4 regions of the Streptomyces sp. NBC_00887 genome follow, and region 3 is predicted to be linked to each of the others. Evidence: riboswitches for the same ligand, from Rfam matches in the RefSeq annotation. Region 3 holds a riboswitch; each other region holds the start of a gene.
What was found. A riboswitch is a leader RNA that binds a small molecule or an ion and turns the genes downstream of it on or off. The one in region 3 is predicted to bind cyclic di-AMP.
Positions count from the first base shown of each region.

Region 1 (3,926 bases), 5.6 Mb from region 3:
CAGCCGCGGTCGGCACTGTCGACGCCGTCCCAGAGGTTCGAGTGCCAGGGCCTGCCCGTCGCACCCGGTTCGCCGCGGCGCACCTCGACCGCGTCCGGGTCGATCACCGTATAGCCGGTCTCCCCGGGCATGACGTAGTGGAGGTGCTGGCGCGCAAGTCGCCGGATGTACGCGTCGTCCTTGAGCCGCGCCTTCTCGTCGCGCAGCTCCTCGGTCCGGCGGTGCGCCTCCTGCGTGAGCCTCTCCTGATCGGCGATCTCGTCGCGCTGGGAGATGTACTGCCTCATCGGGTAGGCGAGGGCGACGACCAGGGAGCAGACGATCAGGACCAGGAACGCGGCCCTGCCCGTGAGCCGGGAGCGGCGGGCCTGGCGGCGGTTCTGCGACCGGTACACGCGGGCCGCGGTCTGCTCCCCGAGCAGCCGCAGCCTGGTCGCGGTGGAGAACCGGTCGCGGTCCTTCCCGGCCATCTCGCCTCCCCATTACGCAGGTCCGTCCCCGCACACGGTACGGGACCGAGTGCGGGGACGGACGGAGGCTGGTGCCCCGAAGGGAGGTTCAGCTCCTGCTGTCGGGGTCTCAGCCCTCGAAGCGGAACCGCGGGAACGCGGAACGGCCCGCGTACACCGCGGCGTCGTCGAGGATCTCCTCGATGCGCAGCAGCTGGTTGTACTTGGCGACACGGTCCGAGCGGGCCGGGGCGCCGGTCTTGATCTGGCCGCAGTTCACGGCGACGGCGAGGTCGGCGATCGTGACGTCCTCGGTCTCACCGGAGCGGTGGGACATCATGCACTTGAAGCCGTTGCGCTGGGCCAGCTCGACGGCGTCCAGGGTCTCGGTCAGCGAACCGATCTGGTTGACCTTGACGAGCAGGGCGTTGGCCGAGCCCTCCTCGATGCCACGGGCCAGGCGCTCGGGGTTGGTGACGAACAGGTCGTCACCGACGATCTGCACCTTGCCGCCGAGCTTGTCGGTGATGACCTTCCAGCCGGCCCAGTCGTCCTCGTACAGCGGGTCCTCGATGGAGACCAGCGGGTACGCGGAGACGAGCTCCTCGTAGTACTCGGTCATCTCGGCGGCCGAGCGGGACTTGCCCTCGAACTCGTAGACGCCGTCCTTGTAGAACTCGGACGCGGCGACGTCGAGAGCGAGCGCGATGTCGCGGCCCGGAACGTAGCCGGCTTCCTTGACGGCTTCGAGGATCAGGTCCAGGGCGGCGCGGTTGGACTCGAGGTTCGGGGCGAAGCCGCCCTCGTCACCGAGACCGGTGGACAGGCCCTTGGTCTTCAGGACCTTCTTCAGCGTGTGGTAGATCTCCGCGCCCCAGCGAAGGGCCTCGGAGAAGGACTCGGCGCCGATCGGCGCGATCATGAACTCCTGGATGTCCACGTTGGAGTCGGCGTGCGAGCCGCCGTTCAGGATGTTCATCATCGGAACGGGCAGCAGGTGCGCGTTCGGGCCGCCGAGGTAGCGGAACAGCGGCAGGTCGGACGCCTCGGACGCGGCGTGGGCCACGGCCAGCGAGACGCCGAGGATGGCGTTGGCGCCGAGGGAGCCCTTGTTCTCGGTGGCGTCGAGGTCGAACATCGCCTGGTCGATGAGGCGCTGCTCGGTGGCGTCGTAACCGACGAGCTCCGGGCCGATCTGCTCGATGACGGCGAGGACGGCCTTCTCGACACCCTTGCCGTGGTAGCGGTTGGGGTCACCGTCGCGAAGCTCAATGGCCTCGAACGCACCGGTGGAGGCGCCGGACGGAACGGCAGCACGTCCCGTGCTGCCGTCGTCGAGGCCAACCTCGACCTCGACCGTGGGGTTGCCCCGGGAGTCGAGGATTTCCCTGGCTACGACGACGTCGATGGACGGCACGAGGCATCTCCTTCTGGGATATGACGCTGGTTGTGCAGGGTCACTGTGGCCTTGCGCCCCGAGCCTAACCGGCTCGGCCCCCTGCATCGGCCGACCGCCCGTCCCCTGGGACGAAAAAGGACCCAAGGGCCTGCATTCCGGGCAAAGGTCCAGAAATCTACTGACCAGTAACCACAAGAGTTGAACGATCCCGTCCGCGGTGCGCCCCTGCGGCACACCGCGGAAACGACCCCGGCCCGGCGCACACGGGGGTGAGTGCGCCGGGCCGGGAGGGAACGCGTCGGGTGCCGCCGGACACCCTCCCGCGGCCCTGAAGCCTTCGGGGAGGAGAGACCCGGGACTACTTCAGGTGGAGCTGCTGACCCGGGAAGATCAGGTCGGCGTCCTCGACGATGTCGTCGTTGAGCTTGAACAGCTTCTGCCAGCCGCCCTTGACCTTCTTCGCGTCGGCGATCGTGCTCAGGGTGTCGCCTGCCTTCACCTTGTACTCGCCGTCACCCTTCTTGACCTTGTCGCCGGTCGGGGTCGTGACGGTCTTCGACGCCTCGGGGGCGGTGCGCTTCTCGCTGCGCGTGGTGGGCTGCTCGGCCTTGCGCTCCGGCTGGGCGGCCTTGTCGGCGCCCGTCGCGGAGGCGTCGACACCCGGGTCCACACCGTCGTCGGTCAGGCCGCCGGCGCCGGCGCAGGCCCAGGCGCCCGGGCCCTGCAGGTCGAGGAGCTTCTCGGCTGCGGTGATCTGCTGGGCCTTGCTGGCCAGGTCGGCGCGGGCGGCGAACTGCGTACCGCCGGCGGCTGCCCAGCTGGACTGCGAGAACTGCAGACCGCCGTAGTAGCCGTTGCCCGTGTTGATGGACCAGTTGCCACCGGACTCGCACTGCGCGACGGCGTCCCACGTGGCGACGGAGGCGGCGGAGGCACCGGTCGCGCCCATCAGCGGGACGGCGACCGCGGCACCGGTGACGCCGGCCAGGGTGGCGATACGGACGGCCTTGGACGGGCGACGGTGCTTGCCCTTGCTCGAAAGCAGCATGGTTCTCCTCACCGACGCCTACGAGGTGAGCTGTCGGGTTCGGGCCTGTGAGTTGCCCGGTCGCTCGCACTGGCAAGCGACTTCACCCCGAGCCGGCCCTCGCCCGTCTTCCGACGGCCGGGTCCGGCACTTACCTGGGTCCCCCGCTCCTGCCTACGGCGCTTTACGCGTCGATCCCTTCGACCGACGGCAGGATTCGGCGTGACGGTCGAAGGTGCCCGCGGTGCGAGCGGTTCCGACCGTAGACATAGGCAACCCCCACATTCAAAGATGGACATCACGGACAATCAGCCCTTACCCGCACCAGGTGAAGGATCGTTTTCGCAGGTCGGAGGCATCGCCGGCGAACCGGGCGGGCAAGAAGCGTGAGTTGACGCAAAGAGACCCATGTCTCACTTAGACATAAGTGGACATAGGCCTCTGAACTGCCCCCGGATTTGGGGTGTTTTCCCGAATTGGATCAGTTGCCGGCAGCGGCTTCCGCACCGGCCCCGGCGGTCTTCTCGTCCGCCTGTGCGCCCAGGTCGAGGTTCTGTCCGGGAAGGATCAGGTCCGGGTCGGAGCCCAGCTCGTCCTTGTTGGCCTCGTAGAGCGCCGTCCAGCCGCCGGGCAGTTCCTGCGCGTCCGCGATCGCCCAGAGGTTGTCGCCCGTGCGGACGGTGTAGGTGCCGTCGCCGCCGTCGCGCGCGTCGGCGTCACCGCGCGACGCGTGCCGGCCGGACTCGCGCCCGTCCGTCGAGCCCGTTCCGGCGCTCGCCTCCGGGGCCGGGGTGCCGCGGTGCTTGCCGCCCGGCGCTCCCGTCGAGCCGTCAGAGGTCTCGGACGTCTCGGGCGAGGGGAAGGAGTCAGGCTTGTCGGATCCGGTCGACTTGTCGGCTTTGCCGGTTTCGCCACCGCGGTTGTCCGTGTTCCTGTTCCCGCTCGCGTTGCCCGACGCATCGGACGAGGGGGTGGCCGACGCGTCGTCGGACGGGGTCGCTGTGTCCGACGGCTCGGTGGTCGGCTCACTGCCCGGGTCGACACCCGGGAG
Region 1 covers NZ_CP108788.1:6,682,590-6,686,515, reverse strand. Annotated here, with positions in the region: gene OG844_RS30600 (septum formation initiator family protein) at 1-470, opposite strand, end outside; gene eno (phosphopyruvate hydratase) at 580-1,866, opposite strand; gene OG844_RS30590 (transglycosylase family protein) at 2,207-2,896, opposite strand; cyclic di-AMP (ydaO/yuaA leader) riboswitch at 2,897-3,067, opposite strand; gene OG844_RS30585 (transglycosylase family protein) at 3,357-3,926, opposite strand, start outside.
Region 1: another riboswitch for cyclic di-AMP. It lies ahead of OG844_RS30590 (transglycosylase family protein); the one in region 3 lies ahead of OG844_RS04935 (C40 family peptidase).

Region 2 (3,926 bases), 2.0 Mb from region 3:
CTGGCCCAATGGAGCCATGAATCCTCCTGACGGAGGGGTGGCCGACGAGCTGCCCGGAATCGCTCCGCGCCTGCGCGACCTGCGCCTCCACCGGGGGCTCACCCTGGAGGCCGCCGCCCGGCGGGCCGATCTCTCCCCGGCACACCTCTCCCGGCTCGAGACGGGCCGCAGGCAGCCGTCACTGCCGATGCTGCTCGGGCTCGCCCGCATCTACGGTACGACGGTCTCCGAGCTCCTCGGCGAGATGCCGCCCGAGCGTGACGCGATCGTCCGCGGCGGCCCGTTCGCGGGCGCTCCGGGCGGCGCGCTCGGCGGGACCGCGGGCAGCGCTCCGGGCGCCGGCCCGGGTGGCGCTTCGGGTGGTGCCTCGGGTGGTGCCGAAGCCGACGGCTGGATCTACCAGCAGGCCGGTGGCTCGGGCCGGGCGATGCAGGCGTTGCGGGTCCGGGTCCCCTACGGGGCCCAGAGCGATCTCGTACGCGTCCACCCGGGCGAGGAATGGCTGTACGTCCTCGACGGGCGGCTGCGGGTGAGTCTGGGGGAGACCGTGCACGACCTCGGGCCGGGGGACAGCGCGCACTTCGACTCGCTCACCCCGCACCGGATCGCGGCGCTCGACCGCGGGGGCGCCGAGCTGCTCTTCGTCCACACCCTGCTGCAGAGCCCCTCGGCGGAGCTGTGCCTGGGCAGTGGGACGCACCTTCGCTGACCTCGCACGCCCCACCGCCCCTGCCGCACACCGGTCAACTCGGCCCGAGACCCGAAAGAGAGGACTGCCATGTCCGATTCGGAGCACTACGACCCGCTCACCCCGCGCCCGCGGGGGAGCAAGGACACGCAGGAGCGGAAGATGCCCCGCGGCGTGGTCATCCGGCTCGTCGCCTACCTGGTGGCCGGCCACGTCGTCGCGGCCTTCCTCTTTCTCCTGTTCACCGTGGCGGGCAAAGGCTGACCGCCTGCGCTACGCCTCCTCGACGAGACGCTCGCGCAGCCTCTCGCGGGTTTCGGGCGCGAGCTTCAGCCCCTCGCTGAGGTAGCGGTCCGTGCCGCCCCAGGTCTCCTCGATCGCGGCGAAGGCGGCGGCGAGGTAGTCGGAATGCGCACCGAAGAGCGGGTTGAGTAGCTCCATCACCTCGTCCGACATCCCTGCCGACGACGTGTCGCTGCGCCGCACCTTGTAGCGGCGGTGCGCGTCGTTGGACTTGAGGTAGTCGGCCTCGACGGCCTCCTTCTCGACGCCGACGGCCAGCAGCGAGATCGCGATCGACAGGCCGGCCCGGTCCTTGCCCGCCGCGCAGTGCATCAGCGCCGGCACGCTGTCCTCGGCCAGCGCGTGCAGCACCCTGCTGTGCTCCGCGGTGCGGTCCGTGATGATCGACCGGTACGACGCGATCATGCGGGCCGTCCCCTTGCCGTCGGCGAGGATCGAGCGCAGCTGCTGGATGTCGCCGTCGCGCACCAGTCGCCAGAACTCGGCGCCGTCGGCCGGGTCGGAGAGCGGAATGCTGACATTCCGGACGCCTGGCAGTTCCACATCGAGGCCGTCGAGCTTGTGGTCGGCGGCGTTGCGGAAGTCGAAGACGGTGTGCAGGCCGAGTCCGGCCAGGAATGCCGTGTCCGTCTCGGTGGCGTGCGCCAGGTGGCCGCTGCGGTAGAGGCGCCGGTAGCGCACCCTGCCGCCGTCCGTGGTCGGCAGGCCGCCCACGTCGCGGAAGTTGCGGACCCCGGTCAGCTCGGCGTCTGTCGACGGAACCTCTGGCAGCTGCTGCGTCACAAGGACTCCTGGAGTGTCTGGCGTCGGCGCCGCTCGCCGACGGGGGCACGCCCGCGACGATACGACATGGATTCATCGGGCAATCGTTTCGCCCTTCGGCGCCTTTCCTGCCGGGGTGACCGGCGGCCCGCGAGCATGACATGTCCGTATTGGTGTATTTAGCAGAACATGCCCCGCTTGCATGGGAGATGGGGCTCGGCAGGTGAGCGGGATCATATCCGTGACGGTGTGTGGCGAAACTGCCGAGAGGTAATCCTTACGCCGCGCGGAAAGCCAAGATCCGTAATCCACGGAGTGTGACCGGAATTCCGTAACGGAATTGAACCGCTCATTCCGGTACGCAACCGGTGGCTTGTTCCCGGCGTCCTGACTCGCTTACGGTCACCGTCAATCCGGACGGAACGCCTCATCCTGCCGCCGCCCGGAATCCGCACCGACTCACGTGTGGCAGGAGCGGGGGAACCAGGTAAGCCGCCGACCGGAGTGATCCGGAACGGCTTGGGGTCAAGACGCGCTCAGCGCGGCCGGGCATCTCCAGTCCGAACCCGACAGCTCACCTCGCAGGCGCCGGAGAGGAATTCCCCATGCCCGCAAAGGGTAAGCACCGTCGTACGAAGGCCAGCCCGATCTCCCGCGGCGTCCTCGCCGCAGGGACCGGCGGCGCCGTCCTCGCCCTTCCGCTGATCGGCGCCACCGGCGCGTTCGCCGCCGAGCAGTCCGCGCCCGCAGCCAAGCCCGCGGCCGCCAGTGCGGCGCACCACGCGCCGGCCGCCTCCGTGGCGAAGAAGCAGGGCGCCCCCAGGACCTACTCCGTGGTCGCCGGTGACTATCTGGCGAAGATCGCGGCCGACAAGAAGGTCAAGGGCGGCTGGGAGAAGCTGTACAAGGACAACCGTGAGGTCGTCGGCGACAACCCGAGCCTGATCTTCCCGGGCATGAAGCTGACCCTCGGCGTCAAGGCATCCGGTTCCACCACGGAGTCCGCGCCCTCCAAGGCCGCCCCGTCGAAGGCCGCCCCGTCGAAGGCCGCCCCGTCGAAGGCTGCCCCCTCGAAGGCGGAGTCGGCCCCGAAGGCCGCCGCGCCGGCCGAGAAGGCGTCGACGGCCACCAACGCCGCCGACACCACCGGTGCTTCGGAGAGCGACAGCTCCGGCTACACCACCCCGGTGGCCGACGGTGGCGTCTCCACCCAGTACCGCGTCGCCGGTGCCAGCTGGTCCAGCGGTTACCACACCGGCGCCGACTTCCAGGCCGCCTCCGGCACCAGCGTCCGGTCCATCGGCCCGGGCACCGTGGTCTCCGCGGGCTGGAGCGGTGCGTACGGCAACGAGGTCGTCATCAAGCACGACGACGGCATGTACTCCCAGTACGCCCACCTGTCGTCGCTCGGCGTCTCGGCCGGCCAGACCGTCACCGGCGGCCAGCAGATCGGCCTCTCCGGTTCCACCGGCAACTCCACCGGCCCGCACCTCCACTTCGAGGTCCGCACCGGCCCGAGCTACGGCTCGGACGTCGACCCGATCGCCTACCTGCGCTCGCACGGCGTCTCCATCTGACGCAATCGGGCGGCTCGGTGAGCCCAAGAGGGGCGGTGCGCGGCGGCGCACCGCCCCTCTGCTTATTCCGGCTTTACCAAAACCTGACCGGGTGGTCTATCTCACCACCCGTCAACCCCTTATTACGGTCGCGTAGGTCACATTCGAAGGTGCAGGATATGCGCTTGTGGCAGACGATTCGAGAAACAAACAACGAGGCACCATCGGGTCGTACGCAGCGATTGGCGACAGCTTCACCGAGGGCGTCGGAGACCCCGGCCCCGACGGGACGCTCATCGGCTGGGCGGACCGTTTCGCGGTCATCCTGGCGGACCAGCTCCCACTCCCCGCTGCAGCGGCCGGCCCCGCGGACGGCCCGCACGGGAACTTCCGGTACGCCAATCTCGCCGTACGCGGACGCCTCCTCGACCAGATAGTCGAGGAGCAGGTCCCCCGCGCCAAGGAGCTCGCACCGGATCTGGTGAGCTTCTGCGCGGGCGGCAACGACATCATCCGGCCCGGCTCCGACCCGGACGACGTGGCCGAACGCTTCGAGCGCGCGGTCGCCGACCTGACCCGTTCGGTCGGCACCGTCATGATCACCACCGGCTTCGACA
Region 2 covers NZ_CP108788.1:3,131,470-3,135,395, reverse strand. Annotated here, with positions in the region: gene OG844_RS14300 (helix-turn-helix domain-containing protein) at 17-709, shown strand; gene OG844_RS14295 (DUF6126 family protein) at 779-952, shown strand; gene OG844_RS14290 (tyrosine-protein phosphatase) at 962-1,774, opposite strand; cyclic di-AMP (ydaO/yuaA leader) riboswitch at 2,196-2,354, shown strand; gene OG844_RS14285 (peptidoglycan DD-metalloendopeptidase family protein) at 2,359-3,330, shown strand; gene OG844_RS14280 (SGNH/GDSL hydrolase family protein) at 3,497-3,926, shown strand, end outside.
Region 2: another riboswitch for cyclic di-AMP. It lies ahead of OG844_RS14285 (peptidoglycan DD-metalloendopeptidase family protein); the one in region 3 lies ahead of OG844_RS04935 (C40 family peptidase).

Region 3 (3,926 bases):
GCCGGGTCAGGGTGTACCCATGGACGCACAACTTCTCGCCTTCGTCCCGGTCGCCGCGGGAATGGTCGCCCTGCCCGGCGCGGACTTCACCGTGGTCGTACGCAACGCCCTCGCCTCGCGCCGGTCAGGGATGGCTGCGGCGGTGGGTGTCGCCGGGGGGCTGCTCGTGCACACCGCGCTGGCCGTCGCCGGACTCGCGGCGGTGCTGGTGGCGGTGCCCGTCCTGTTCCGCACCGTGCAGCTGCTCGGTGGCGCCTATGTGCTCCACCTGGGGGTGAGCGCCCTGTACGCGGTCCGGCGGCGGGCGGTTGCGGGCGCCTCCGCACCGGATGAGGCGCCCGCAACCGAACGGGGGCCGGTACGGGCACTGCGCCAGGGCTTCCTGACCAACGCCCTGAACCCGAAGGCGCCTGTGCTCTTCCTCAGCCTGCTGCCCCAGTTCGTCCCCGAGGGGCAGCCGCCGCTTCCCAGAACCCTGCTGCTGGCGGCCGTGGTCGTGGTGCTGGCCCTCCTCTGGTTCCCGGCCGTGGCCCTGCTGGTGGACCGCCTCGGCCGTTGGCTGCGCCGGCCGCGTACCGCCCGCGCGATCGAGGGCGGCAGCGGCGCGGCGCTCACCGCGCTGGGGCTCGTGCTGGTGACCGGGCCCCTGCTGCACTGACTCGGCAGGACCGGCCTCCTGCGGGGCTGGCAGGGACGGCCGGCGGCGGTGTCAGCCGGGGGCAGCCGTCAGCGGACCCGCCCGTACCAGATGCTCTTCGACCAGATCCGTTCCAGCCGGACCACCGCCCCGGTCTTCGGCGAGTGCCAGATCTTGCCGCCGCCGGCGTAGATGCCCACGTGGTAGACGCTCCGGCCCGCGTGGAAGAAGACCAGGTCGCCGCGCCGCCGTTGCGACGAGGAGATGTGGCGGGTCTTGTTGTACTGCTGCTGGGCCGTGCGGGGGAGCTTCTTGCCCGCCTTCTTGAACGCGTAGAGCGTGAGGCCCGAACAGTCGAAGCGGTGGGGGCCGCTGGCGCCGTGCCTGTAGGGCGCTCCCTTCTTCGAGGCGGCGATGTCGAGCGCCCTCGTCGAGTGGGTAGCGGCCCCGGCCTCGTTGACGAGGCCGGGGGCGAGCATGGTGGTACCTACAGCGAATGTGAGAACCGAGGCCGTACCGACCCGGGCGAAAAGAGACGGGACATGAACCTGCGCAGTCATGCGCAACCCTTCGTCAGCCGCCTGTGAAGGATGACCTGTCGGGTTCGGGCTGGCGAAGTTGCCCGGCCGCACTTGGCGGCTTCACCCCGAGGGTCGAAGGGATATCCCGTCGACCCGTTGTGCTCGGGTCCTCCACTCCTGCCGATCCACTTCTGTCGACCAGGCATCCGGACAGCGGCAGGACTCGGCGTCCGCCCGGACCGCCCCGTCGCGGTGGCGGGGGCTTGTCGTCTCAGGGATCTTTACTCACGGGCTGCCGGATTTCCGCGGTGAAGGTTGTTTTGTGAGAGTCATCACGACTGATCCGTTCGGGTGGACGGGGCGGGACCGAAGCTGAGGCGACGCTGTGTGACCGGCCTCGTACCAGCAGCGGAACGGTGAATTCCACTCAGTGTCCGCGCGCACTGCGCAAGTTGAGCTGTCCCCCGTGAGGGGGATGGTCTACGCCGAACGGGTGAGTAAAATTGATCTGCGCATCGGGCGTGTCCGGCTTCGGGGGCATCGGTGCAGCCGTTGACGGAACTGTTCGAAGATCTGGCGGCTCGGGGCAGCCGAGGGTTCCGTAGCCCGGGTGTTCGACGGTGGCGGTGAGCGAGGCGCGTGCACCCCTCGGCGGGAGACGGGCCGGTGACCGTCCTTCCGCAATTCGAGGACGTCTACGGGCGTGCCAGCCCGTGGCGGTCGGCCCAGACGTTGATCGCCCCGGCCAGGTCCGCGGGGCGGTCCTCCGGGGAGTGGTGGCCGGCCGGCCCGTGGCGGGAGACCTCCAGACCCGCGATGTTCTCCTCGCACCAGGCGACTGCCCCCTGGTCGGTCATCGCGCCCGGACCGGGATCGAACGAGGCGAGCAGCTTGGGGACTTCGGGACTGGCGGCCAGCCAGGCGTCGTAGCGTTCGATGCGGGCCACGACGTCGGCGGGTTCGGAGTCCAGCGGCATCATGCGCGTCCACGCCAGGATCGGGCGGCGGCTGTGCGGGGTCGGGAAGGGGCGGCGGTAGACCTCGAGATCGGCCGGATCCAGTGGGGTGGCGAGCGTGCCCGGGAGCCCGTCGATGAACAGCGACTTCTCCAGGATCATCTCCTCGCCCACCCCCGGGGTGCGCAGAAGAGTAAACAACTCCCTTCCGGCCGACGGGAATTCGTCGCCGACCAGCGGTTTGATGATCGCCTCGGTGAAGGCGAGGCCACGCACGCTGTCCGGGAGGCGGGCTGCGCGGTCGAAGGCGAGCGCTCCGCCCCAGTCATGGCCGACGAGGACAGCCTCGGCAAGGCCGAGGGCGTCGAACCAGGCGTCGAGGTAGCGGGCGTGGTCGTCGAAGGAATAGGCGAGGTCGGGCTTGCCGGAGTCGCCCATGCCGATGAGGTCGGGGGCCAGGAGACGGCGGCCGGGCGCGGCCACGCCCGGCAGGACGTTCCGCCACAGGTGCGAGGAGGTGGGGTTGCCGTGGAGGAAGACGAACGGCAGGCCGTCGGGGTCGCCGGACTCGCGGTAGTGAAGGGCGGAATCGAGGACGGGAAGGGTGGGCATCGCGGTGTCACTTCGCTTTCTGTGCGGGAGATTCAGAGATTGAGGCTCTGGACGCGGTCGACGGCCATCTCGACGACGACCAGGTCCGGCGGGGCGGGCGAGGCCGTGCGGTAGCGGTCGGTGTAGCGGCGAACGGCCTCGGCCAGGCGGGCGGGGTCGTCGGTGACGGCGGCCCGGCCTTCGAGAGTGAGCCAGCGGAAGCCGTCCGCCTGGCAGAGCGCGACACGGGCCGCAGCGCCACCTGCCGCCACGTTCCGGGCCTTGCGGGCTCCCGCCCGGGTGGTCACCCGGACGAGACCGGCGGACGCGTCGAAGGTGAAGCGGACGGGCGTGGCGTGCGGTGTCCCGTCCGGGCGGAGGGTGGTCAGCGCGGCCGTGTGGGGCAGAGCGAGGAACGCCCTTGCGGCGGCCGGCAGTCCGGCAGTCGCCCGGCTCACCTCTTCTTCACGCCCTCGTTCCAGATCAGCTTGGCGATGTTCGGTCTCACGGCAGTGGTGATGACCCCCATGGCCGTACGGACGTACCGCCGCTCCTCCAGCTCGCGCAGCATGCTCGCGGCGAGGTCGGCACGAGCGGTGAAGACGCCGTCGGCGCTGGTCTCGGCGGTGTGGTAGCGGGTGACGGCGGGGTGCTCGAAGAGGCCCGAGGGGCGGACGAGCGTCCAGTCGAGGTCGGTACGACCGATCACGGCCTCCATGCGGCGCATGTCCTCGTGCAGGGTGCGGCCGAGGCGCCGGTTGACGAGCGGGTCGAGCACATGGTTGAAGAAGTGGGCGCCGGTGGGCCGCCAGTCGGGGTCGGCGATGCTGGAGCTCACGGTGAGCAGCCGTTCGACACCGTGCCGGGCCATGGCCCGGGTGAGGGCGGTGGCGCTTGCCGAGTACGTGGTGATGTTCTCTTTGGAGAAGCGTGCGCCCAGCGCGGAGAGGACGGCGTCCGTCCCGCCGATCACGGCGTCGACGGCCTCCGGGTCGGTGGCATCGGCGACTGCCACGGTGAGGCCCGGCCGTGCGGGGAGGGAACCCGGGCGGCGGGTCACGGCGACGACCTCGTGGCCGGCCGCGAGGGCTTGTTCGGTGAGGTGGCGCCCGGTCGGTCCGTTGGCGCCGAAGACTGCGATACGCATGGTGTGGGCCATCCCTTGGTGTGGCTTCCGGAACGCCCTTGACTGTGCCGACCGCGAAACGCAGGCTCAACGCT
Region 3 covers NZ_CP108788.1:1,091,341-1,095,266, reverse strand. Annotated here, with positions in the region: gene OG844_RS04940 (LysE family translocator) at 20-658, shown strand; gene OG844_RS04935 (C40 family peptidase) at 727-1,197, opposite strand; cyclic di-AMP (ydaO/yuaA leader) riboswitch at 1,200-1,373, opposite strand; gene OG844_RS04930 (haloalkane dehalogenase) at 1,854-2,726, opposite strand; gene OG844_RS04925 (pyridoxamine 5'-phosphate oxidase family protein) at 2,759-3,163, opposite strand; gene OG844_RS04920 (NAD(P)-dependent oxidoreductase) at 3,160-3,852, opposite strand.

Region 4 (3,926 bases), 4.0 Mb from region 3:
ACAGCCGCTCACGGGCACGCGTGATGCCCACATAGGCGAGCCGGCGCTCCTCCTCGAGCTCCTTCACCTGTCCCAGCGCGCGCATGTGCGGGAAGACGCCGTCCTCCATGCCGGTCAGGAACACCACCGGGAATTCGAGGCCCTTGGCGGTGTGCAGTGTCATCAGCGTGACGACGCCGGAGCCGTCCTCGTCCTCGTCGGGGATCTGGTCGGCGTCGGCGACGAGCGCGACCTTCTCCAGGAATTCGGCGAGCGTGCCCGCGCCCTCCTCCTCGGCCCGCTCCTGCTCGAACTCGAGGGCGACGGCGGCGAGCTCCTGGAGGTTCTCGATGCGGGTCTCGTCCTGCGGGTCGGTGGACGCCTGGAGTTCGGCGAGATAGCCGGTCCGCTCCATGACGGCCTCCACCACGACCGCCGGTCCGGCGCCGGACTCCACGATCGTGCGGAGCTCCTCCATCAGCGTGTTGAACCGCTTCACCGCGTTGGACGAGCGTGCCGCCATGCCGTACGCCTCGTCGACGCGGCGCAGCGCCTGCGGGAAGGAGATCTTCTCGCGCATCGACAGGGCGTCGATCATCGCCTCGGCCCGGTCGCCGATGCCCCGCTTCGGCACGTTGAGGATGCGTCGCAGCGGGACGGTGTCCTCGGGGTTGGAGAGGACCCGGAGGTAGGCCAGGACGTCCCTGACCTCCTTGCGCTCGTAGAAGCGCACTCCGCCGACGACCTTGTAGGGCAGCCCGACGCGGATGAAGATCTCTTCGAAGACACGGGACTGGGCGTTCGTCCGGTAGAAGACGGCGACGTCGCCCGCCTTCGCGTCCCCGGCGTCCGTCAGCCGGTCGATCTCGTCGGCGACGAACTGTGCCTCGTCGTGCTCGGTGTCGGCGACGTATCCGGTGATCCGGGTGCCGGCGCCCGCATTCGTCCAGAGGTTCTTGGGGCGGCGGCTCTCGTTGCGCTCGATGACGGCGTTGGCCGCGGACAGGATCGTCTGCGTGGAACGGTAGTTCTGCTCCAGCATGATCGTCTTCGCGTCCGGGTAGTCCTCCTCGAACTGGAGGATGTTGCGGATGGTCGCGCCGCGGAAGGCGTAGATCGACTGGTCCGCGTCACCGACGACGCACAGCTCACCCGGGGCGTCGGCCTCGCCCGCCGGGCCCACCAGCTCGCGTACGAGGGTGTACTGCGCGTGGTTGGTGTCCTGGTACTCGTCGACCATCACGTGCCGGAAGCGGCGGCGGTAGTGCTCGGCGACATCGGGGAACGCCTGGAGCAGGTGCACCGTCGTCATGATGATGTCGTCGAAGTCCAGCGCGTTGGCCTCGCGCAGCCGCGCCTGGTAGAGCGCGTAGGCCTGGGCCAGCGTCTTCTCGAAGCCGTCGGCGGCCTGGCCCGCGAAGGTCTCCTCGTCGATCAGCTCGTTCTTCAGGTTCGAGACCTTCGCCGTGAACGACTTCGGCGGATAGCGCTTCGGGTCGAGGTCCAGGTCGCGGCAGACCAGCGCCATCAGCCGCTTGGAGTCGGCGGCGTCGTAGATCGAGAACGACGAGGTGAAGCCGAGGCGCTTCGACTCGCGGCGCAGGATCCGCACGCACGCGCTGTGGAAGGTCATGACCCACATGGCGTTGGCGCGCGGTCCGACGAGCTGCTCGACGCGCTCCTTCATCTCGCCCGCGGCCTTGTTGGTGAAGGTGATCGCGAGGATCTGCCCCGGGTGCACCCCGCGCTCGGCCAGCAGATGGGCGATCCGGTGCGTCAGCACCCGGGTCTTCCCCGAGCCCGCCCCGGCGACGATGAGCAGCGGGGAGCCCGCGTGGACGACGGCGGCGCGCTGCTCGGTGTTCAGCCCGTCGAGCAGCGCGGCGGAGTCGACGACGGGGCGCGGGGCGCCGTCGCGGTAGTAGGCCTCGCGCGGCGGCGGGGGCCCGTCGAATACACCTCCGAAGAGGTCCTCTGGCACCGCTTCGGGTGCGTGGTCCTCGGGAGGTGGCGGGGGGCCCTCGTCCGCTTGCTGGAGGCCGGTCAGGAAACTGTCGTCAAAGAGGCTGCTCATCGCCTGACGAGTCTAGGCGGCCGCACCGACACCCCGGGGCCGCATTCCGCACGATGCCCCCGATCCGTGCGCGCACCGAGACGGATTGCCCACAGTGCGTAGGGATTCAGTAGTTGTTCCCGCTGTGGGGCCACTCAATCCGGAAAGGTCACGGAAATGTATCGGGCATATCGAACATCAACCTTCACAGGGACGCCACGGGTTGGCTAGCGTGCTCCGACGGGTGACCGTTACCCCCTTGAGGCGAACCACGCCGCGCGGGCACCCTCGCCGAATCCGTCACTCCCGCACGGGAGTCCGGAACCGGGGACCCACACGCAGCACCGGGGTGAATCGGTCCGTCCCGCTGGACCGTAGGGCAGCCTTCCGTTCCGCCCGAACCCGACAGCTAACCCGGTAGGCGGTCCACGGAAGGAGATGCCGGCCTTGGCGTCGCATCGCAAACCGCGCACCCGTGTGCGCACCAGCTCCCCTGCCGTCGGGCTCACGACGGCGGCACTCGCGTCCGTCACCCTGCTCTCCACACAGAGCGCGACGGCCGCCCCGGCGGAGCCCAAGCCCAGCATCGAAGAAGTGCAGAAGAAGGTGGACGACCTCTACCGCCAGGCGGGAACGGCGACCCAGCAGTACAACAAGGCGAAGGCGTCCTCCACCCAGCAGCGCTCCAAGGTCGACGCGCTCCTCGAAGCCGCGGCCAAGCGCGCCGACAAGCTGAACGAGACGCGCCGGGAGCTGGGCAACTACGCGGCCGCGCAGTACCGCAGCGGCGCGATAGCCCCCACGGCCACCTTCTTCCTCGCGGACGACCCGCAGTCGTACTTCGACCAGGACCAGCTGATGGCCCGGATGACCAGCCAGCAGCAGAAGGCGGTCGCCGACTTCCGTACGCAGCAGAGCGAGGCGGCGACCAAGCGGGTCGAGGCGACGAAGAGCCTGCAGACGCTCACCGAGTCGCAGACCACGCTGCGCACCAGCAAGCAGCAGGTGCAGAACAAGCTGGCCGAGGCGCGCACGCTGCTGTCGGAGCTGACCGCCGAGGAGAAGGCGCGGCTCGCGGAGCTGGAGCGCAAGAAGGAGGCGGAGGCCAGGCGCAAGGCGGAGGAGCTCGCGCGCGAGCAGGCCGCCACCGCGAAGGCGGAGGCGGACCGGGCGGCCGAGGAGGCCTCGAAGGAGGAGGCGGGCACCGGCACCGGCACCGGCACCGGATCCGACAGCAGCTACGCCTCGAAGGCGGACAAGGTCCTGGCCTTCGCCCGGGACCAGATCGGCAAGCCGTACGTCTGGGGGGCGACGGGCCCGTCCTCGTACGACTGCTCCGGGCTGACGCAGGCCGCGTGGAAGGCGGCGGGCGTCGACCTGCCCCGCACCACCTGGGACCAGGTCGAGGTCGGCACCCGGGTGGCCACCGCCGATCTGAAGCCGGGGGACCTGGTCTTCTTCTACGACGACATCAGCCACGTCGGCATCTACAAGGGCGACGGGATGATGATCCACGCGCCGAAGCCGGGCGCGAACGTGCGCGAGGAGTCGATCTACTACATGCCGATCTACGGCAGCGTGCGCCCGGCGTAGCGGTACGGAGCGCACAGACGGAGCTGCCTACGGGCCCGGCGGACACCGGGCCCGTGGGGCTGCCCGTCACGGCCGGGGTGGCGGCGCCCGGCGGACACCGGGCCCTGCGGCTGCCCGGTCAGGTCCAGAGCGTGGCGATGAAGATGTTGGCGACCGTCAGCCCGCCGACCGCCATGAAGGCGCCCTTGTCGACCTTCTCCTCGTCGCGCTTCACATAGACGAGCGCCAGGATCACGACCAGGATCAGCAGCTTGATGCCGATCTTGACATTGTTCACCGGCTGGTCGTCCGCCTGGTTGAG
Region 4 covers NZ_CP108788.1:5,077,617-5,081,542, forward strand. Annotated here, with positions in the region: gene pcrA (DNA helicase PcrA) at 1-2,053, opposite strand, end outside; cyclic di-AMP (ydaO/yuaA leader) riboswitch at 2,312-2,472, shown strand; gene OG844_RS23025 (NlpC/P60 family protein) at 2,471-3,625, shown strand; gene OG844_RS23030 (hypothetical protein) at 3,744-3,926, opposite strand, start outside.
Region 4: another riboswitch for cyclic di-AMP. It lies ahead of OG844_RS23025 (NlpC/P60 family protein); the one in region 3 lies ahead of OG844_RS04935 (C40 family peptidase).